Regions from separate parts of the Pseudobutyrivibrio sp. C4 genome, predicted to be linked through region 1. Evidence: predicted binding sites of a transcription regulator. Region 1 holds the regulator's gene; each other region holds the start of a gene.
What was found. Region 1 encodes Rex, which represses fermentation and respiration genes when NADH is low (regulators of the CRP and FNR family bind a similar motif). Its sites were predicted from a motif close to ATTGTTAANTANTTAACAAT; they were not measured.
Positions count from the first base shown of each region.

Region 2: gap (type I glyceraldehyde-3-phosphate dehydrogenase) is a predicted target of Rex. The motif match lies at 1,818-1,837, and genes of this name have one in related genera.
Region 3: BMY66_RS06205 (butyryl-CoA:acetate CoA-transferase) is a predicted target of Rex. The motif match lies at 3,773-3,792, and genes of this name have one in related genera.

Region 1 covers NZ_FOHF01000001.1:431,095-438,949, forward strand. The annotation lists gene BMY66_RS02070 (hypothetical protein) at 1-643, opposite strand, end outside; gene BMY66_RS02075 (redox-sensing transcriptional repressor Rex) at 654-1,280, opposite strand; gene BMY66_RS02080 (ABC-F family ATP-binding cassette domain-containing protein) at 1,370-3,283, opposite strand; gene BMY66_RS02085 (polyribonucleotide nucleotidyltransferase) at 3,340-5,421, opposite strand; gene rpsO (30S ribosomal protein S15) at 5,578-5,844, opposite strand; gene BMY66_RS02095 (DUF4340 domain-containing protein) at 5,995-6,600, opposite strand; gene BMY66_RS02100 (adenylosuccinate synthase) at 6,693-7,855, opposite strand, start outside.
Region 2 covers NZ_FOHF01000001.1:666,724-674,578, forward strand. The annotation lists gene BMY66_RS03150 (phosphoglycerate kinase) at 1-607, opposite strand, end outside; gene gap (type I glyceraldehyde-3-phosphate dehydrogenase) at 690-1,706, opposite strand; gene BMY66_RS03160 (histidinol-phosphatase HisJ family protein) at 1,932-2,741, shown strand; gene BMY66_RS03165 (shikimate kinase) at 2,757-3,542, opposite strand; gene BMY66_RS03170 (oxidoreductase) at 3,667-5,667, opposite strand; gene BMY66_RS03175 (LysR family transcriptional regulator) at 5,804-6,688, opposite strand; gene BMY66_RS03180 (shikimate dehydrogenase) at 6,902-7,777, shown strand; gene BMY66_RS03185 (MFS transporter) at 7,794-7,855, shown strand, end outside.
Region 3 covers NZ_FOHF01000002.1:493,283-501,137, forward strand. The annotation lists gene BMY66_RS06185 (tetratricopeptide repeat protein) at 1-437, opposite strand, end outside; gene BMY66_RS06190 (hybrid sensor histidine kinase/response regulator) at 601-2,931, shown strand; gene BMY66_RS06195 (hypothetical protein) at 2,942-3,184, shown strand; gene BMY66_RS06200 (acyl-CoA thioesterase) at 3,229-3,684, opposite strand; gene BMY66_RS06205 (butyryl-CoA:acetate CoA-transferase) at 3,804-5,144, shown strand; gene BMY66_RS06210 (family 43 glycosylhydrolase) at 5,298-6,854, shown strand; gene BMY66_RS06215 (biotin--[acetyl-CoA-carboxylase] ligase) at 6,857-7,645, opposite strand; gene leuB (3-isopropylmalate dehydrogenase) at 7,843-7,855, shown strand, end outside.

The sequences.
Region 1 (7,855 bases):
CCTGCTTGTCAGCAGGTGTTTTAACAGAATCGCCCTTGTCATCGATTGTTCCGATATAGAAATCTCCATTCTGCATATCAAACAGATTTAGCACTTCCATACCAAAAACATCATGCATATATGAATAAATCTCTTTATTGTTAATCTCACGATTATGCTTACGAATAACGTTTTTCTTAAGCTGAACCCTTACATCCTTAATCCAGTTAGTGATTTCCTCGGCTTCTGTAGAATTAGTGCGGAGTTTATCATAGCAATAATCCATAGTAGCCAACATCAATTCTCGATTAACATCATCTGTCTGCTGTGGAAGTTCGCTAAGCTCGTCTTCATTTGACTGAATACGTTCTTTGCATTCCTCCAAAAGTCTTTTATCATCATCCAACTTCTTAGAAACTAAATCTGAAGTTCCTTCCATATTGGACATGACTGAAGCCATCAAGTTTTCTTTGACCTTCTTAAGGTCCTTAAGTTCCTTTTTAAGCTCAGCCTCACGTTTCAGTAAGTCATTTTCCTGCTTTTCAAGCTCTTTAACCTGTTCTGGCTTTCCACCTAAAGCAAAAAGTCTATGCCATTTCTGATCCAAAATAAGCATAGGAACCTTGATTTTGGAAATGGCAGTTGTAAAATCCCTGTCCGCCATATACATTCACCTACTTCTGTTGAGTAATGTTATAAGAAAGTTGCATCAAACTATCTGATAAATGAACATTCTCTATAATAACATCAGGAATATCATCTAAATCAACGTGAGCAAAGTTCCAAATTGCATGAACACCAAGAGAAACAAGCTTTAAAGCTGTAGATCTGGCGTTTGACTTTGGCAATGTCAAAGCTGCAATCTCAACATCATTATGTTTAATGAATTCTGGAAGCTCATCAAGCATCTGAACAGGAATGTCTCTAACCAACTTTCCTTTAAGCTCAGGATTAACATCGAATAATCCAATAATTTTGAAGCCTACACGCTCAAATTTAACATAACCTGCAATAGCCTGGCCTAAGTTACCAGCGCCAATAACGATAACATTATGTGTTTCGTTAACTCCCAAGATATTTCCGATTTCATCATGTAAATATGCAACATTATATCCATAACCCTGCTGGCCAAAACCACCAAAGTTGTTAAGATCCTGTCTAATCTGAGATGCTGTAACATGCATTCTCTTACTTAAATCATTTGATGAAATTCTTTCAACACCATCGTCTAAAAGTTCGCCCAAATATCTGTAGTACCTAGGAAGTCTTCTGATGACTGCTTGTGAAATCTGTTTATCCAAACCATATACCTCCTAATTACAATTTTCAATCTTAATTATAAAATCACACAAAAACTATGTCAAGATTTTAACAAAGACTTAATAAATGCTTAAGATAAACTTAACTCCTCCCACTGAGAATATAAATCTTCCAATTTTAAATCTATTTCATTCTGTTCTGCAGTTAATTCGTTGAGCTTTGCAGAATTTGTCATATTCTCTGGCTTTAAGAATTCGTCTTGAATCTTTGCCTTTTTTTCTTCTAGTTTTTCTATCTCTTCTTCGATTTTTGAGATTTTGTTTTGAAGCTTTCTCTTTTCTGCTTCAATTCTCTTTTGTTCTTTAAAATCAAGTTTTGCAGCTGTAGCGTTAGAATCTGCTACAGATTCCTGGGTTGAAACAACATTTGCTGCAGAAAGTTGTTCCTTCTTTGCAATATAATCATCGTAATTGCCAAGGTACTTTGTAAAATGACCATCTGAAAGTTCAAGAATCATATTTGCAGTACGGTTAACAAAATATCTATCGTGACTTACATAAAGCAAAGTTCCATCATATTCGTTAAGTGCTTCCTCAAGCATTTCTTTCGAATCCATATCAAGATGGTTTGTAGGCTCATCAAGGATTAAAAGATTAGACTTAGAAAGCATAAGCTTTGCAAGAGAAACACGACCTCGCTCTCCACCGGATAACTCGCTAATGCGTTTAAAAACATCATCCTCTGTAAACATAAATGCAGCTAATGTGTTTCTAACCTGAGTCTCTGTAAGATATGGATAAGCATCATGAAGCTCACTGAAGATAGTGTTTGACTCAGTAAGTCCTTGCTGCTCCTGGTCATAATATCCTACAGTAACATTTGCCCCAAAGCGAATCTCTCCTGATTCAAAATCCGTGAGACCATTGATACACTTAAGGATTGTAGTCTTTCCTGTACCATTATCACCTAAAATGGCAATTCTATCCCCTTTATGAACCTCAAAGGATAAGTCTGTAAAGATATTTTTATCATCATACGATTTTGTCACATGAGAAAAATCTAAAACATCCTTCCCACTTTCCTTTTCCACCTCAAGGGTAAGTCGCATTCTAGGCATATCCTTATCAGGGGCATCCATAATATCGATCTTATCAAGCATTTTCTTTCTGCTTTCCGCTCTTTTAATGGATTTTTCCCTGTTGAAGGATTGAAGCTTTTCAATAACAGCTTTCTGGTGTTCTATTTCCTTTTGCTGCTTTTCATAGCTGCGCTCATATGTGAGCTGATATAAAGCCTTTTGCTCAGAAAAAGCTGTATAATTTCCTGTATATACACTAGTGCGTCCGTAGGATAAATCAACAACATGATCTACAATTCTATCAAGGAAATATCGATCATGAGCAACAATTACAACTGCGCCTTTATATGAAGATAAATATCCTTCCAACCACACGATTGAATTCAAATCCAAATGGTTTATAGGCTCGTCTAATAAGAGCAAATCTGGCGATGATGCAAGAAGACGTCCCAAACTAACTCGTGTCTTCTGACCACCAGAAAGCTCATTCATGCTTTTATTTAAATCATCCCCTTCAAAACCAAGGCCTTTTAATATGCCTACAGCTTCCGAACGGAATGTATATCCACCTAATAAATCAAATTGATGCTGTAACTTGTGATAACTTTCCATAAATGTCGCAGCATCTTTACTATCAAGATTTGACATCTCCATTTCCATGTCTGAAAGACGTTTTTCCATGGAAAGCAAATCTTCACGTGCACTAAGTACTGTATCTAAAATGCTACTACCGAAAGAATCTTCCTGATACTGAGCTAAATAGCCCATAGTAGCATCTTTTTTAAGAGTAACTTCACCACTGTCCGCTGGTAAATCTCCAACTATTATTTTTAATAGGGTAGATTTTCCTGTTCCGTTGTTACCAACGATAGCTACTTTAGAACCCTCATCTACTGTAAAAGTGGCATCTTTTATAATGCCATCTTCACCAAATGATTTAAAAATATGCGAAACATTAAGTAACATAGTTTTTCCTTAAAAAATGCGCCTGACTAATGTCAGGCGCCAAATAAAATCTAATTTTACTGAACATCCTTAATAGAGAAGCTGATGCGTCCCATCTTGTCCTTGCCAAGGCATACAACCTTAACAGTATCACCAAGAGTAAGAACATCTTCTACTCTGTCAATTCTTTCCTTAGCAATCTTAGAAATGTGAACCATTCCTTCCTTGCCTGGAGCGAACTCGATAAATGCACCGAATTCTTTGATGCTTACAACCTTACCTGTAAGGATCTGACCCTGTTCGAAATCAGTTGTAATGATTTCGATCATTCTCTTAGCCTCATCCATCTTTGCAGCATCTGTACCACAGATTGAAACGTTTCCGTCATCTGTAATATCAATCTTAACATCACATCTAGCAATGATTTCGTTGATTGTCTTTCCACGCTGTCCTACAACATCACCAATCTTCTCTGGATCAATTGAAAGCTGGATAATCTTTGGAGCATACTCGCCAACTTCCTTACGTGGCTCAGCGATTGCCTTGCTCATGCAGTTGTCCATGATGAAGAATCTAGCCTCACGGCAACGAGCGATAGCACCCTCAACGATTGGACGTGTAAGACCGTGAATCTTGATATCCATCTGGATAGCTGTGATACCTTCTTTTGTACCTGTAACCTTGAAGTCCATATCGCCGAAGAAATCTTCAAGACCCTGGATATCTGTAAGAAGAACGAAATCGTCATCTGTATCGCCTGTAACAAGACCACAAGAAATACCAGCAACCATAGCCTTGATAGGTACACCAGCTGCCATAAGTGACATACATGAAGCACATGTTGAAGCCATTGATGTAGAACCGTTTGACTCGAATGTCTCAGATACAGCACGGATTGCATATGGGAATTCTTCTGGTGTAGGAAGTACTGGAAGAAGTGCTCTCTCTGCAAGTGCACCGTGTCCAATTTCTCTACGTCCTGGTCCTCTAGAAGGCTTTGTCTCACCTACTGAGTATGCAGGGAAGTTATAGTGATGCATGTATCTCTTCTCAGTAACGAAAGCATCAAGACCGTCAATCTTCTGAGCCTCTGAAAGAGGAGCAAGAGTTACAACGTCGCAAATCTGTGTTTGTCCACGAGTGAACATAGATGAACCGTGAACACGTGGAATAATATCTACTTCTGCAGCAAGTGGACGAATCTGTGTGATCTCACGACCATCTGGACGCTTGTGATCCTTAAGAATCATCTTACGTACTGTCTTTTTCTCGTACTGGTAAATTGCCTCACCAAGAACAGCAAGCCATTCTTCGTTATCAGCAAATGCTTCTTCAAGACGCTCAGTGATCTGACGGATATTCTCCTCACGAACCTGCTTCTCGTCTGTGAATACAGCACCTTCCATCTCCTCAGGAGTAACGATTTCCTTCATCTTTGCGAAGAGCTCCTCAGGAATTGCGCATGATGTGTACTCATGCTTTGGCTTACCGCATTCCTTAACCATCTCATCGATGAATGCGATAACTGTCTGGTTAACATCATGACACTTGTAGATAGCTTCAATCATCTTGTCCTCTGGGATGATGTTTGCGCCAGCTTCAATCATGATAACCTTTTCTCTTGTAGAAGCAACTGTAAGCTTAAGGTCACCCTTATCCCACTGCTCCTGTGAAGGGTTTACGATAAACTCTCCATCGATCATACCCATCTGTGTCATAGCGCAAGGGCCATCAAATGGGATATCTGAAATACATGTAGCAATAGCTGCACCGAGCATAGCAACAAGCTCAGGACGGCACTGTGGATCTACTGCCATAACCATGTTGTTAAGTGTTACGTCATTACGATAGTCCTTTGGGAAAAGTGGACGCATAGGTCTATCGATAACACGAGATGTAAGAACTGAGTTCTCAGATGCCTTACCCTCTCTCTTATTGAAACCACCAGGGATTTTACCAACAGCGTATGTCTTTTCTTCAAACTCAACAGAGAGTGGGAAGAAATCGATACCATCCCTAGGCTTGTCTGATGCAGTTGCAGTTGAAAGAACTGTAGTCTCACCATACTGAATAAATGCTGCTCCATTAGCCTGTGCAGCAACTCTGCCGATATCAACACGAAGTGTTCTACCAGCCAAATCCATTGTAAATGTCTTCATGGTTTTCTCCTTCAAATATTTTATTATTTAAGCATCAACCCGAAACTACTGAAAACGAAGAGTTATACTCTCCTAATTCAGTGGCTTCGGATCTTGCTTGAAATCGAAAAACAAATAAGAAAATGAGCGGAGTAAGCAATACTCCGCTCTTATAGATTACTTTCTTAAGCCAAGACGCTCAATGATTGAACGATATCTCTCAATGTCAGTATTCTTAAGGTATGCAAGAAGGTTTCTTCTCTTACCAACCATCTTCATCATACCACGACGTGAATGATGGTCACCTGGGTTAGCCTTAAGGTGCTCTGTGAGCTCAGAAATACGAGCTGTAAGAACAGCAATCTGAACCTCTGGAGAACCTGTGTCACCAGCTGTTCTAGCATACTCATTGATAATTGCCTGCTTCTTCTCTTTTGTAATCATTTTAACTACCTCCTAAAAACTTTTAATATGCCGTAACTAAGGAAAAGGTCGGAGTGTCCAAAACCTGAGTTACAGTAAATTTCGTACCGATATATAATAACACAGCTATAAAAATATGTAAACTATGTATAAATAGGCTTTTTTAAACTGTTACTGTATTAAATCTTCGATTGCATATTTATTAACACCTGCTAATTTTCCACTATTTACATAAACAGTAGAAAAATCATAATTCAATGCAAAATAAATCTGTCCTGTTTCTTCATCAGTTTTACCTAACGAAATAAATGTTGAATAGCCGTTTGCATCCTTAATAATGTACACAGGTGAATCCTGATTTAGGCCGTATTCATCGCCATTTCCATCTTCATCCTCATTGGCAATGATGTCTACAAATCTAACATCTGTAATATAATTCAACAGCTTTTCTATTCTATCTTCGTTTATATCGATGCTAGGGTCATCTGTGTAAACCCAATCCTCTCCATCTCTTTCAAAGGTTAATAGAATGTTATTGCTATCAGTCATCTGGAAGCTATAAACTTCTTCATTATCAAGCAATATAACATTATCGCCTTCATCTTCTATTTCGCTGGCTTCATCCAATACTTCTGCCTGTTCATCAGAGCCATCAAGGTTTTGTATCATTTTTGCTGGGTTTTTAGAATTAAAAGTAATAATCAAAACCACAATAAGCAAAACAATGGCCAGTACAAGAAATATGCCTTTATAATTCTTTGAAATAAACTTCTTCATCATTTCCTCCAAGAAAATATTCTTTACTTAGTATAACAAAAAAGTATTAACAAACAAAGAAGCCGGAGCCATAAGCTCCAGCTTCTAAATAATTATCTGTAGATGATATCGTCTCTTCCAGGACCATTTGAAACCATTGTGATTGGAAAGCCAATTTCCTTCTCAATGAACTCAATGTAGTTTCTGCAGTTCTCTGGGAGATCTTCGTATTTCTTAATTCCACGAATATCTGTCTTCCATCCTGGAAGCGTCTTAAGTACTGGCTTAGCCTTTTCAAGCTTGCTAGTAACTGGGAAGTCTGTAGTAACCTCACCATCGATTTCATAGCCAACACATACAGGAATCTCATCAAGATATCCAAGTACATCAACAACTGTAAATGCTACATCTGTTGTTCCCTGCATTCTACATCCGTACTTTGAAGCAACACAGTCGAACCATCCCATACGACGTGGACGACCTGTAGTAGCACCGAACTCACCGCCATCGCCACCGCGACGTCTAAGCTCATCAGCTTCATCACCGAAGATTTCAGAAACAAATGCACCTGCACCAACAGCTGATGAATAAGCCTTACATACTGTAACAACCTGCTTTAACTCCTGAGCTGGGATACCAGCACCGATGCAACCGTATGGAGCAAGTGTTGATGAAGATGTAACCATTGGGTAAATACCATGGTCTGGATCCTTCAAAGTACCAAGCTGGCCTTCAAGAAGGATAGTTTTATTTTCTTTAAGTGCGTTCCAAAGGAATGCTGATGTATCGCAAACATAAGGAGCAATCATATCGCGGTATTCATGTAATGTCTCAAGGAGCTCCTCTGGATTAAGGAGTGGCTTGTGATATAAATGCTCAAGAAGAACATTCTTCTGATCACATGTACGAACAACCTTTTCCTTCAAAAGCTCATCATCAAAAAGCTCCTGAACCTGATAACCGATTTTTGCGTATTTATCTGAGTAGAAAGGAGCTATACCGCTCTTTGTTGAACCGAAAGAAGCCTTTCCAAGACGTTCTTCCTCGTATTGATCAAAAAGGATGTGATATGGCATAACAATCTGTGCTCTATCAGATACAAGAATGCGAGGTGCTGGTACTCCTTTCTCTACAATAGAGTTAATCTCTTTGATAAGGATAGGAATATTCAATGCGACGCCATTTCCAATGATGCTAGTGGTGTGATTATAGAATACACCTGAAGGTAATGTGTGAAGCGCGAACTTACCATAGTTGTTTACGATAGTGTGTCCTG
Region 2 (7,855 bases), 240 kb from region 1:
GAATTGCTACGAATGGACGTACAGGATTCTCAACAGCGTTGCCAAGGAAGTCGATTTCCTTCTGCATAAGGTATCCAACTACGTTTGAACCACCCTTAGCTGTGATGAACTTTGTAACACCAGCTACAGAAGCGTGAGCTCTGTGTGATGAACCGAAAGCATCGCATACATAATCATCTGCAAGATCAGCAAGCTCCTTAGAGAATGCCTCACCGTTCTTTGTCTCTTCCTCGCCACGGAAACGAGTATTCTGAAGAAGAACTACATCTCCTTCCTTCATAGCCTCAACTGCCTTTGTAGCAGCTTCGCCTGTTACGTTGTAATCAGAAACGAATGTTACTTCCTTACCAAGCTTCTCTGAAAGACGCTTTGCAACTGGAGCAAGTGACTCGCCCTCGTTAGGACCATTCTTTACCTTTCCAAGATGTGAGCAAAGAATAACCTTTCCACCATCAGCAATAAGCTTGTTGATTGTAGGAAGAGCTGCCTTGATACGTGTATCATCTGTGATTTCGCCACCCTTAAGAGGTACGTTGAAATCGCAACGAACAAGTACGCGACGACCCTTAACATTAATGTCATCTACTGTCTTCTTATTTAATGCCATAATTATATCCTCCATATAAAATAAAAAAGGGCTCGGTCCAATAGGACCGGACCCTTTAAAAGTCGTATTTCGTAAAAACGAATTAAGCTAACTCTGAGAAGTACTTGATTGTACGAACCATCTGTGATGTGTAGCTGTTCTCGTTATCATACCAAGAAACAACCTGTACCTCGTACTGATCATCAGAAACCTTAGAAACCATTGTCTGTGTAGCATCGAAGAGAGAACCAAATCTCATACCTACGATATCTGAAGAAACGATTTCATCCTCGTTGTAACCGAATGACTCGTTAGCTGCTGCCTTCATAGCTGCGTTGATACCCTCAACTGTAACGTCCTTCTTGTTTACAACTGCTGTAAGGATTGTTGTAGAACCTGTTGGTGTAGGAACACGCTGAGCAGATCCGATAAGCTTTCCGTTAAGCTCTGGGATAACAAGACCGATAGCCTTTGCTGCACCTGTTGAGTTAGGAACGATGTTAACTGCTGCTGCACGTGAACGACGAAGATCACCCTTTCTCTGTGGGCCATCAAGTGTCATCTGATCACCTGTGTAAGCGTGGATTGTTACCATGATACCAGACTGGATTGGAGCGTACTTGTTAAGTGCGTCAGCCATTGGTGCTAAGCAGTTTGTTGTACATGAAGCTGCTGAAATGATTGTATCAGAAGCCTTAAGTGTCTCATGGTTTGTATTGTAAACGATTGTAGGAAGATCGTTTCCTGCTGGTGCAGAGATAACAACCTTTCTAGCACCTGCATTGATATGAGCCTGTGCCTTTTCCTTTGATGTGTAGAATCCTGAGCACTCAAGAACTACGTCAACCTTAAGGTCACCCCATGGGCAATTGTTTGCATCTGGGAATGCATAGATCTTGATTTCCTTACCGCAAACGATGATTGAATCATCTGTGCAAGAAACCTCATCTGCATGCTCATACTTTCCCTGTGATGAATCATACTTTAAAAGATGTGCTAACATCTTTGGGCTAGTTAAGTCGTTGATTGCTACTACTTCGTAACCTTCTGCTCCGAACATCTGACGGAATGCAAGACGTCCGATACGGCCAAAACCGTTGATTGCTACTCTTACTGCCATTTTTAAATCCTCCTAAAGATTCTTTTAAAATTTTCTTTGAAGCTCTCAAAGAGCCCCGTATGCACTTTATTTTATACAACATCAATCTATAATTCAACCCCAAATTGAAATATTGTTAAAATTTTCTCAATGTACTTATATTATTTGTATTTTCAAACAATATTTCTTGCGCCTGCCAGTATCATCAATTAATATTTAGTTACTTATACAAAGGAGGCTACAACAATGTTTTGGGACAATCACATGCACTGTAATTTTTCAGGAGACTCCGACGCTTCTCCTATTGATATGATAAACTCTGCAAAAGCAAAAGGCCTGCTAGGTATTACTTTTACAGACCACTTGGATATCGACTATCCTAAGCAGTTTGGATTCTTCGATTTAGATTTAGAGAACTACTATCCTACCTTGCACAAACTTGCAAAGCAGGAATCAACTGATAAATTTACCATATTGAATGGACTAGAGGTTGGCATTCAGCCACATGTTGCTGATAAATGCAATGAAGCTGTTAATGCTCATCCATATGACTTCATAATAGGAAGTACTCACCTTGTGGATAAATGGGACCCATACTTCGACAGTTTTTGGGAACGTGATACAGAAAGCGCTTTGCTAAACCGATATTACGAATCCATTCTTGAAAACATTACCGTATTTACGAATTTTGATACAGTTGGTCATTTGGATTACGCATTTAGATATGCACGTAACCAGGAGGCAAAGCACAACACACATCAACCATATGCAGAAATCATTGATGCCATCCTTCAGCAAATTATAAAGCTAGATAAGGCATTGGAGGTAAACACTGCCGCATTCAGAAAAGGAATGGGTGCTCCCAATCCTGCTCCATCTATTATCAAAAGATACAAAGAATTGGGCGGTAAAATGATTACACTAGGTGCCGACGCACATACTCCCGAGGATGTTGCTGCAGATTTTGATAAGCTACCTGACTTATTAAATGATTGTGGCTTCCATGAATATTATGTATTTAAAAACAGAAAGCCTGAAGCTTATCCATTGAGATAGGCCTCAGGCTTTTTCTTAATCGTTATCTAATTTTAAAAGAGAATTAACAAGTTCCTCGCAAATTTCCAACTCTGACTTACCATCAGTTTCAATTATGATATCAGCTGCAGCAACATATTTCTCTCTTCTTTTAAGCATCAACTCTTCTATAAATTCAACACTCTTATTATTTTCGATAAGAGGTCTATCATGGCTATCCTTTACTCTCTCAAGGATTGTCTCTGGCTTTGCGGTTAAAAGAACAACACGTCCATTCTTCTTCATCTCCTGGACGTTTACATCACGCATTGGTGTACCACCCCCACATGAAATTACAACATTACGCTTTGACTGCATTTCCTTCAATAGGTTTGTCTCGGCATTTCTGAAGTGCTCTTCTCCATATACCTCAAAAATATCAGAAATAGACATGCCCTCTCTATCAGAAATAACCTGATCCATCTCTACCACTTCCATGGCAAAGCATGTGCTCAAATAATCAGAGATTGTAGTTTTACCTGCTCCCATAAATCCAATAAGTACAATATTGTAATTGAACAAGTGTCTAGCTTGAATACGCTTGGCATTTTTAACTATCGAACTATATATGTCCTTTACTTCCTTGCCGTGACGTTTCCCTTCCAAGCTCTTGTCTAACCAGCGGTCTCTTTTTTCATCCTGTTCTGGCTGTAAAATCTGTAAACCATTCTCTTCTTTGTATGCCATAATTTCCTCAACAATGGCATTTCTCATAAGCAGTGCATTAAGAATAATTTCGTCGTTCTGAGCAAGATGCTCTCTTAACATTTTGAGCTGTTCCATGTCTTATTCCCCTTTGATACCTTGTTTTGAATAGTATCATACTAAAAAATCAGACAGAAAGAAACAACTTTTTCCTTCTGTCTGATAAATAAATTTTAGATTAAATTAATAAGGAAGTTAAATCTTAAAGAAAATCATGTCTCTCAAGAACCTTGATAATATCACGACCTTCTTCTGTACCTTCGATAATACGACGAGCACGCTTAGAATCACCAATATTGTAAATCTCAACATTTGTGTCTTCAAATGCAGTATTTAACTCATCGATGATAGGTGTGTTAGAGCGCATACCAAGGCAGATGAATCCTAAATCAAAGTCAATGTTTTCGATTTCGCCTTCTGGATTCTTAACGATAAACTTGTCGTTGCATACTTCCTGAAGTGCTGTATTTGTCATCTGACGAACATTGTACTTAGCCATCTTTGCAGCTGTATCGCACTTTGTGATTGGATCAAGTCCGTTACCAATGATAGGTAACATCTCGATGATAGTAACTTCAGCACCTCTTTCTGTGAAGTATTCCATAACATCAAGACCTACGGCACCGCCACCAACAACAGCAACCTTCTTACCTGTCATATCCTCTGGATATGTATCAAGACGCTCAATCATCTTAATAACTGTAGCTACATTTGAATCATCCTTATCAACAAGGTCTAATAATCCCTTGATAGGTGGTAATGTAGGGTTTGAACCTGTAGCATTTACGATGATATCTGGGTTCAAGCTCTTAATCTGATCAACTGTAGTATCGTTGTTCTTAAATATGAAGAGATTTCTTAATTTGCTAGCACGGTTAATCATGTACTTAGGGAAATCAGCAAGTCTCTTCTTGTCAGGAATCTTTGAAATCTGAACAGAAAGACCGCCAAGCTCTGCCTTCTTCTCAAGAAGGAATGTTGTACATCCAACCTCTGCAGCTGTACAAGCAGCTTCAAGACCTGCTGTACCACCACCGATAACTACAACGTTGCAAGGCTTATTAACCTTTCTCTTGTAGTATTCGTCATTAGCGTTAACAGCTGGGTTTACTGTACAACGAATTGGAAGGTTAAGGCCAATTCTGTGACCTGCACAACCTACGTTACATGAAATACACTTACGAAGCTCATCCTCACGGTTGAACTCTACCTTATTTACCCAATTAGGATCTGCGATAAGACCACGGCCCATACCGATGATATCAGCATCTCCTCTTTCAAGAATTTCCTCAGCGACCTTAGGATCACGAATATTTCCCATTGTTACACATGGCTTGCCATATTTTTCCTTAACAGCCTTTGCCATGTATGAACGCCATCCATCTGGAAGATAGTTTGCATCAATCTGGAACTGAATAGAACTATTAAGACCAGCAGAAACGTCAAATACGTCTACCTCTTCCTGGAAGTACTGTAAATACTCAATTGCGTCCTCTAGTGTGTTACCTCCCTCAACAAACTCATCAGCACTAATACGGACAAAAATTGGGAAGAATGGTCCTACCTGCTTTCTTACTTCTTCTACAACAAGCTTTGTAAATCTAGCGCGATTCTCTGGTGATCCGCCAAACTCATCTGTACGCTTGTTAGTAGTAGGTGAAAGGAACTGGCTCAAAAGATATGAGTGACCAGCATGAATTTCAACACAGTCAAAACCGGCTGTCTGTGCACGCTTTGCTGCCTCACCATACTTCTTTACAATATTGTAGATTTCTTCCTTCTCAAGTGGACGTGGAATCTCTCCGCCTGCCTTTGAAGGGATATCTGATGCAGAAACTGGCTGCTCTCCTGTACGAGCAGAAACAGCTGACGCACCAGCGTGGTTAATCTGAATACCTACACAAGCGCCATGCTTATGCATTCTCTCTGTAAAGTAATATAAACGTGGAATGAAATTGTCATGATCAATTCGAAGCTGGGTTGTACCATTAGAACCCTGTGGTGAAAAGACACTAGCATTTTCAACCATTAATAATCCTGTACCACCCTTAGCTCTCTGCTCATAGTAATCAATATGAACAAATGTCATCTCACCATTCTGATCACCGTAGTTAGTTCCCATTGGTGTCATCATGATACGATTCTTAAGTGTCATACGACGAATTGTAAGTGGTTCAAAAATGTGTGGATACTTATTTCTCATTATAGAATGCTCCTATTTACAAACAAAATTTACGTGATAAGAGCTGTCAAGATGAAAAGCGGGCATGCTTTCCTTTTTTATAAGAAAAGTATAATCCCGCTTTAATATCAAAATCCAATTCATTTTTTGTAATTAATTAGTGCATAGAATGTACCAATATGAAGTCAATCATACGTTTTACGGCAGGCATCTGATATCGCCCCTTCATGTACGCCATATAAACAGTGTGTGAAAGACTATATTCTGTGGAAAGCTTCTTTATTATAACGTCATTTCTGTGAATACTATCTACATCCGCAACAAGGGCTATTCCAAAGTCAGCTGCAACAAGGGCTGCTATACCATTTTCGTCAGGTGATTCACAGATAAAGTTAGGCTCAACCTTATTCTGTAGAAAGAAGTCCCTGGTCAAACGACCTAAGCCTGATTTGCGTGTGTATCCCAAAACAGGGTATTTTTCAAAAATTGATGCATCTAAGGTATCGTTTTCTTCCAGAGGATGTCCCTTAGGAATAATAACCACCAGTTCCTGTTGTAATATAGGAATAAACTTAATATTTGGCTCATCCTTCACAAAGGAACCAAATATAATATCGTAGTTGCCTGACTTTAAACCTTCTATATTTTTAGAAGTGATATCCTGATGGAAATTGAATGTTACTTCGCTATTTCTATCTTCTAATAGGAAAGCTCTACAAACATTCGGAATAAACGAACCAGCAAGAGGAGCCACATATGCTAAATCAATATGCCCTCCTGAACCTGTCAATTGATGCATTTTTCGATCAGCCAAATTGATTTCATTTAGAATTCTATCAACGTGCTCGTAAAAAATATCTCCTGTTTTGGTCAAAACTACGTTGCGTCCAGTTCTTTCAAATAAGACTACTCCCAGCTCTGATTCAAGGGCATTTATTGAGCGGCTAAGGGATGGTTCTGATATATGAAGCTTTTCTGCAGCCTGATTGAAATGCTGTAATCTAGCGGCCTCATAAAAATACATCATTTGATTTAGAGTCATAGTTCTCCTCTCTCTGTTTTGCACAATATAATTGTTGTATTTTCATTACTTATTATCAATTTTACCACAATTGATAGCTAAAAGCTATTAATAATATGCAATAGAAGTATTGGAATTATACAGTAATACACATTAAAATATATGTATAAAGACTGTTAAGATTTTAACAAAGGGCATGCAAAATCTTAAAGAATTTATGGAGGAATTAAAATTATGGCAGAAAGAATTACAGGACACACAGAGCTTATCGGACTTATGGCTTATCCAATCAGACACTCAAGCTCACCAGCTATGCACAATGAAGCATTTGCATATCTTGGTCTCGATTATGCTTATCTCGCATTTGAGGTAGATAATAGCACACTCGAGGATGCTGTAAAAGGTATCAGAGCACTTAAGCTTGTAGGCTCAAACGTTTCTATGCCTAACAAGACTGTAGTAGGTAAGTATCTTGATAAGTTATCTCCTGCTGCTGAGCTTTGCGGAGCTGTAAACACAATCGTAAATGAGAACGGTGTTCTTACAGGTCACATCACAGACGGTATCGGTTACATGCAGTCACTTAAGGACTACGATATCGATGTTATCGGAAAGAAAATGACAATCGTTGGTTGTGGCGGTGCTGGTACTGCTATCCAGATTCAGGCCGCACTTGATGGCGTTAAAGAAATGTCTATCTTCAACGTAAAGGATGCTTTCTGGGATAACGCTCAGGAAACAGTTAACAAGATCAACGAGAGAACAAACTGCAAGGCTACACTTTATGACTTAGCAGACCTTGACGCTCTTAGAAGAGAAATCGCTGATTCTTACCTTCTTGCAAATGCAACAGGTATGGGTATGAAGCCACTTGAGGGCCAGACATGGTTACCAGATACTTCATATCTTCGTCCAGACCTTATCGTAACTGATACAGTTTACGCACCAGCAAAGACAAAGTTCCTTGAGATGGCTGAGGAAGTTGGATGTAAGAGAATGAACGGTTTTGGAATGATGTTATTCCAGGGCGCTGCAGCATTCAAGCTTTGGACAGGCAAAGAAATGCCAATCGAACACATGAAAGAAGTACTTGGTATTAAGTACGAGTAAATTTAAGGAGAAAAATATGAACAAGAAATATTTTCCAGCAGCTTTAATTCTTTATTTGAATTACTTTATTCACGGAGT
Region 3 (7,855 bases), on a different contig from region 1:
ATATGTAAGTAGCAATAAGCAAGGTTAAGGCAGGCTACTAAATAAGAATGAGGTTCGTTTGGAAATTTATCTCCGTGGTCTTCCAAATCCTGAAGAGCCATCTTTCCGTAGTTAGCAGCACTATCGTAATCGCCTAGTATCATATAACGATTACAAATAGTGGTATAGAAGAAATGCTTCGCACCAAGTATATGATGCTTATCAATAATATCAAGAGCGTTTAGACACTTATGAAGCATCTTACTATCATAGCCCATTATTCCATAAGCTATAGCAAGACCTCTGAGAGTGAGGATGTATTGCTTATAATCTTGTAATTCTTCATAGATGCTTGAAGCCATATTTAGATTGTCGATGCCGGGCTCCAAGTTGTTGGAATGAACCAAATAAATTCCTTTGTCATAATACTCTTTTGCAATTTGTTCTGAACTGGCCATAGTAACCTCCTATGCAAAAACCACTAATACATCAATCTAAGTATATCATTTAATAATAGTACTAATATTTAAAATTCTGTGACGTTTTTCGTAATTTGTTGTTTTGAACGAAATTAAATATTACAATTACTGTAGTGTTTGTAAGAATTACGGGGATTGAATTATGAAAAGGACTAGTCTATTTATCTATGAAATTGTGCTCGTAGCCGGAGTACTAATCTATGTGTTTATTATTGGGCTTTTAATTTGGGGTGAGAGTTATTTAAAAGAGGAGCGAACCTACACCTCATTTGAGCTTGAAAGCTATGATGATGGATGGTATAGAATCTACTCTGATGGCACCAAAGAAGCCATAGATATTCCAGGACAATATCAGCCTGAATCTTCACATGAGTTTGTAATTGAAAAAGAAATCAATGTAGATGTGCCTTTGTTTGTTAGCTTTGATTCTGCAAAGCAGGATATTAACGCCTTCGTGAATGGTGAATTGAGATACAGCTATTCAACCAAGGATTCACGATTATTTGGTGACAACAGCCCAGGTGCGTTAATGTTTATTCCAGTTTATCCAGAGGATAATGGTCAAAACTTGCAAATAGTTTTTATAGGTGACAATAACTATTCGGGAGTTCTTGGCGATATATGCATAGGAACTCAGCTTGGTATTACCAAGAATCTTTTTGCTAAAGAGAAGTATGCTCTGATATTGACTTCGATGCTATTAATACTTGGCTTTATTGCTTTTGTAATAGGCCTTGTGGTACGGGCTACCTACGGACGAACTATGCCTTTGTTCTACGCAGGCTGGGTAGTTATGTGCGCGGGACTGTGGTCACTTGCCGAGTCTAACATAAGACAGTTCATAGCGCCGAACTTTTCACTTTTATCCTATATGACATACCTAAGTCTTATGATGCTTCCGTTTGCCACGGCTTTTTATTTTGACAGGCTTCAGGAGGGACGTTATCGCATTTTCTATTTGATTGTTTCTGTGCTTGATGTTTTCTGTGGCTACATAGCAATAATGCTGCAGTTCTTTAATGACACTGATTTAATAAATGTGTTGATATTCGCTTTCATTGCAATAGTTCTTACGATGCTGATATTTACTATCTCCATTGTGATAGATTTTATCCAAGGTCGTTTAAAAAACAATTGGGCAGATTTGGTTGGCGTAGCCGGCGCTCTTGTAGCTGGATTTGCACAGATTCTTTCCTACAACAGTAGACCAACTACTGTGGATAGAGGAATACTTTTATGCGGTTTACTGTTTTTCATCGTCATGTCGTATATTCGTGCTCTGACAGATGTGCGAACAATGGAAAGAGACATGTATGCAGCAGTTAAGGCTCAGGATGCCAGCACGGCATTCTTAACAAGAATGAGCCATGAAATGCGAACACCAATTAATGCAATCCTTGGAATGAATAAAATGATTCTTAGGGAAAGCAGAGAAGATAATATTCTGGATTACGCCCGTGATGTAAACAGCGCTGGCAACTATCTCCTTGGAATTGTAAATGAGGTTCTAGATCTTGCAAAGGTTAATGCAGGCAAGATTGTGATAGAAGAAGAAGAGTACGAATTAATGGATATGGTCCGCGAATGCTACGCGCTTGTTCGACCTAGAGCAAAGGCTAGTCGATTATCCTTTGAAGTGGATATGAGCGATGTGCTTCCAGAAAAGCTAAAGGGCGACAAGGAGCATATCATACAGGTTGTAACAAACCTTCTTACTAACGCAGTAAAATATACACCTGAGGGAAGAATTACTCTTTCAGTACAGGGAAAGATATCAGAAGGGAAACTGCTTTTGATAATTACGGTAAGTGACACGGGAATTGGTGTTGCAGAAGAGAGCATCCCATATTTGTTTGATTCATTCAAGCGAGTAGGAGAGTTTGCGCAAAGCAAAATTGAGGGAACCGGTCTTGGTCTTACAATCACTAAGCAGCTTGTAGATTTGATGCATGGACAGATAGCTGTAGAATCAGAATTAGGTAAGGGCACGTCATTTACAGTTGTAATCCCACAGGAGATATGCTCAGTGGAACCATGTGGCACATTCTCTATGGGACCTAATGGCGACAGACGTGTGGCTGACAGACATGAAGTATTTGATGTGATTGGCGCAATACTTGTAGTTGATGATGTGGCTATAAATCTTAGGGTATTCACTATGCTTTTGAACGACACTGATGTCACTGTGGATACAGCAATCAGTGGAGCAGAAGCAATAGAGAAGATAAAAAGAACAAAATATGATATTATATTCATTGATCATTTGATGCCTGGCATGGATGGCCTCCAGCTAAAGGAAATCATGGATACCATAGAGAACAATCCAAACAAGGATACACCTCTTATCATGCAGACAGCAAATGCAGTTGTAGGCGCTAGAGAAGAATACGAAAGCTTTGGCTTCAGCGACTACATCGAAAAACCAATCAAAGAAGAGGAGCTAAAAAAGCTTCTCAGAAAATACATGATATAAGGAGATTACCATGGCATTTAATCCAGCAGATTTATTTAGAGTTAGAAGTGCAGCAGCCACTTTCAATGCAAATCATCCAAAGCTTCTTCCATTTTTCGGAGCAGCTAAAAACAAAGCAATGACACCAGGTTCAGTTATTGAAATTGCAATCACTGATCCAGCTGGTGAAAAAATCGAAACAAACCTTAGAGTTCAGGAATCAGACATTGAGCTTATCAATCTTTTAATGGAAATTGGTTCTAAGGGGATGTAAAAAATAAACCTTCCTGTATTTGCAGGAAGGTTTTTCATTATCTGTTATTTAAATTCAAAGAACTTTGTATCAAGCTCAGGATAAGCCCTCTTCATAGAAATAGGGATTCCTGATTTATTCATAAAGCAGTGTCTAGTTTTTGCTACGGCACGATCCTCTCCAGTAACCTTATCGTAAATACGATAAGCTACTTCCATTTCGTGACCATCGTAGGAAACCAACTTAGTATCTACCACGATAGTCTCATCAAATTTTACCTGACTTCTATATTCAATAGAATGAGAGATTACAGGGGAAGTGATTTCCATATCAAGCATCTGCTTAAATGAAAGTCCCATCTGCTCCATAAGATTCATCCTGGCATCCTCAATCCAGTTTAGATAATTGGATGTGTGGATGATTCCCTGTTGATCTGTCTCATGATATTTTGTGTGATGCTCAAAAGGGGTAATCTTTATCTGCCTTTTAGCACCAGCAACTTCAATTTCTTGTTTTGCCATAGTGTTACCTCCTGATGAAATTTACTATGTTAATTATATCACAAAATTTAGATTGATTGTGTAGGATGATAGTGGTAAAATGACGTTAATTGATAAAAATTTAACGAGCGGAGGTTATTATGGATTTTCAGGCTGAGTATAAGAAGAAGCTGACTACTGCAGCTGAGGCTGTGAAAGTAGTAAAAAGTGGGGATTGGGTTGATTATGGCTGGTGTACTGGCACACCAGATGCTTTGGATAAGGCTTTAGCTGCACGTACTGATGAGCTTAGAGATGTAAAGGTACGTGGTGGTATTTTGATGAAGTTGCCTGCAATTTTTGAGCGTGAGGATGCAGGTGAGCATTTCTGCTGGAACTCATGGCATATGGGTGGCCTTGAGAGAAAGCTTATTGCAAGAGGATGCTCTTATTATGCACCAATCAGATACTCTGAGCTTCCTAGATACTACAGAGATCATATTGAGCCAAATGATGTTCTTATGATTCAGACTACAACTATGGACAACCATGGCTATTTCAACTTTGGTCCTAATGCATCACATCTTATGGCTGCAGTTGAGAAGTCAAAGCACATTATTGTAGAGGTTAATAAAAACATGCCACGTTGCCTTGGTGGATTTGAAGAGGGAGTTCATATCTCTAAGGTAGACGCTATTGTAGAGGGCGATAACCCAGCTATCCTTGAGATGGGTGGCAGCGCTGCTCCTACAGATGTAGATAAAGCTGTTGCTAAGCTTATCGTTGAGGAAATTCCAAACGGTGCATGCTTACAGCTTGGTATTGGCGGTATGCCAAATACAGTAGGCGCCATGATTGCTGAGTCGGACTTGAAAGATTTGGGTGTTCATACAGAGATGTATGTTGATGCATTTGTTGATATTGCAAAAGCTGGAAAGATTAACGGTTCTAAGAAGAACATTGATAGATTCCGTCAGACTTATGCATTCGGTGCTGGTACAAAGAAGATGTACGATTACATGGATGAGAATCCAGAGCTTATGAGTGCTCCTGTTGATTATACAAATGATATTCGTCAGATTTCTGCACTTGATAACTTCATCTCTATCAACAACGCTGTTGATGTAGATTTATTTGGTCAGATCAATGCTGAGTCAGCTGGAACAAAGCACATTTCTGGTGCAGGCGGACAGCTTGATTTTGTACTTGGTGCTTATCTTTCAAATGGTGGAAAGAGCTTTGTATGCCTTTCATCTACATTCACAACAAAGGATGGTACAGTAAAGAGCCGTATTCGTCCTACACTTGCTGAGGGCTCAATTGTTACAGATACTCGTTCAAACACACACTACCTTGTTACAGAGTATGGTAAGGTTTGCTTGAAGGGACTTTCAGCTTGGGAGCGTGCAGAAAAGATTATCGGTATCGCACATCCTGACTTCCGTGATGAGCTTATTGCTGAGGCAGAGAAGATGCACATCTGGAGACGTTCAAATAAATAATCATTGATTTTCAGGGACTTCGCTAATTGCGGAGTCCTTTTTTTGTTGAATATTTCACGTCTATTTCTATTGAAAGTGGAACATATTAATGTTATACATAATTATAAAATAGTTTAACGAAAACTAAACGAAAACAACTAGGGGGATAATTACATGAAGAAAAAAGCGATGGTTGCAGTGCTGATTGCAACGACGGCTGTGGGCCTTGTGGGCTGTGGCTCGCCTAAGGAAGTTGTGCTTGAGAAAGAGGATGGGGGAAATCCTTTAGTATCTTCTAATGAGGACTATGTGTACGGTGGCGACCCTTCGGTGCTTGTGGATGGAGATACAGTGTATCTGTACACGGGCCATGATGATTCTACAGATGAGGAGGTTGGAAAATCTATTTATAACATTCCTGAGTACTTGTGCTATTCATCTACAGATATGGTGAATTGGACCAGCGAGGGAGTGGTAATGTCCATGGAAGATGTTAGCTGGACTAGCAACGACACATCTGCATGGGCATCCCAGGTGATGAAGCATACAGACCCTACCGATGGAAAAAATAAATACTACTTATATTATTGCAGCTGGGACAAGACGGGTAAGCAGTGTATTGGAGTTGCGGTTTCAGATTCGCCAACTGGTACCTTTGTTGATATAGGGGCTCCTCTTGTGAAGAGCACTGTTACAAAGCCAAACACCAGCACCTTCAACGATATCGATCCTACAGCCTGGATTGAAACAGATGAGGATGGTGTGGAGCATCGTTATCTTGCTTGGGGTAATGGCATGTTTTTTGTGTGTGAGCTTAATGAGGATATGACTTCTGTGACGGATGTTAATGGTGATGGAAAGATTACTAGCGGCAAGGTAGCAGGAGAGGATGATGTTGTGATTCGCACTGATGGATTGGAAAGCTACACAGAAGCACCTTGGATTTATCGCAGATCTGATGAAAATGGCAATTACTATGGCGATTACTATCTGTTCTTTGCACATCAGTGGAGAGAGTGCATGGCCTATGCAACTACTGACGATTTGTTAAGCGGTGATTGGAGCGAGACTAAGAAAATTATGAATCCTACTGCTACATCAAACACTAATCACATGGCGGTATTTGACTTTAAGGGCAAGACTTATTTTGTATATCACAATGGTTCGCTGCCAGCAGGAAGCGGCTTCAGAAGAACTGCCTGTGTTGTGGAGCTTCAGTTTAATGACGATGGAAGTATAGATTTGTTTGAGGAAAGTGCAGCAGGAATTTCAGGCAAAACATCCACCATTTCTACTATAGACGGAGTTAAAATTGCTCATAATCCATTTGTTTGCTCTTCAGCAGACAGCGATTATCCATACAAGGATGTTGCCATTGGAATTAATCTTGTTGAAGGAGACTCTAAGGATTTTGATTGGGTGATTAGAAGCGGAAAGGCGGATTTTACCAATGAGTCATATGTCTCAATCGAATCTGAAAACAAGCCAGGTCTTTACATCACAGCAAATTCTGACGGAACAGTAACCCTTTGCCAGGATACAAAAGCAAGTGAAGGCGCTGCCGCTAATCAGACCTTTAAAACAGTGGAAGGACTTGCAGATAAAAGTGGGGTAAGCCTAGAGAGCGTGGCTCAGCCAGGAAAATACGTAACCTTAGTAGATGATGTGTTAACACTTACAGATGGTTCAGATAAAGAAAGTGCAACTTTCAAAATAGAAGTTGCACAGTAAAATTATTTCAGTATACGGTTTAGAATTTCTGCTACTAGCTGATTTCTTGTGATGGTGATGTTGCCATCGGAGAATAGGCTGGTAGCTTTGTTTTTTATCTCATCCGGAAATGCGTTTATATCAGCGTTAAAATTGATTCCGATTCCAATAACAATCCACTGGAGACGTCCAGTTTCAAATTCAGTTCCGGCTTCTGTCAGGATTCCACAAATTTTTTTATCTCCAACGAAAAGGTCGTTGATTGGCTTTAGTGTAGGCTTTACATCGGTGAGAGATGCGATGGCATCGCAAACGGCATTGCCAATGAAAGTGGTGATTTCATCTGAATCGGTGCTTGGCAAATGCTCTGGTGTCATTACCACGCTCATGTACAATCCACCTTTTGGTGAATAAAAGCTGTGGTCTGCTCGGCCACGTCCCTCGCTTTGTTCGTTGGCAATAACAAGTGTGCCATATTTTAAATCTGTGATGGCAAGCTCCTTGGCCTTGCGATTGGTAGATGGAATGGAGTCGTAGATGTGAATCAGACTGTCATTTCCTTTGTAAATGTCAGCTACATCTTCCTTAAGGTATGAGCTTATGCCGGCAGAAGAGAGAATATCATTTTGCCCAGCAAGTCTATAACCCTTGTTGCTTACTGCTTCTATTTCATATCCGTTTTTTCTAAGGTCATTGATGGCTTTCCAGATGGCGTTTCTTGAAATTCCAAGGGATGAAGCCATTGCTTCTCCTGAAAGAAATGTTGATTTATTGGCCTCTAGCAGCTCTAGAATTTTATCTTTAGAACTCATAAAAAATCTCCTAAAAGAATTTTATAGTAGAATGTCATACTTTAAAGTGGTAAAGTTTACTAAACACTTCATATGTATTTTAGAAGTATTTGGGCTATTTTGTCAAAGATATCAAAATGAGGTTTAATTTAATTGAATTTCACACTTTAGTGTACTAAAATGTAACTATTAATTAGAATGGTAATTAGGAGAAAGCTATGAAATGTAACA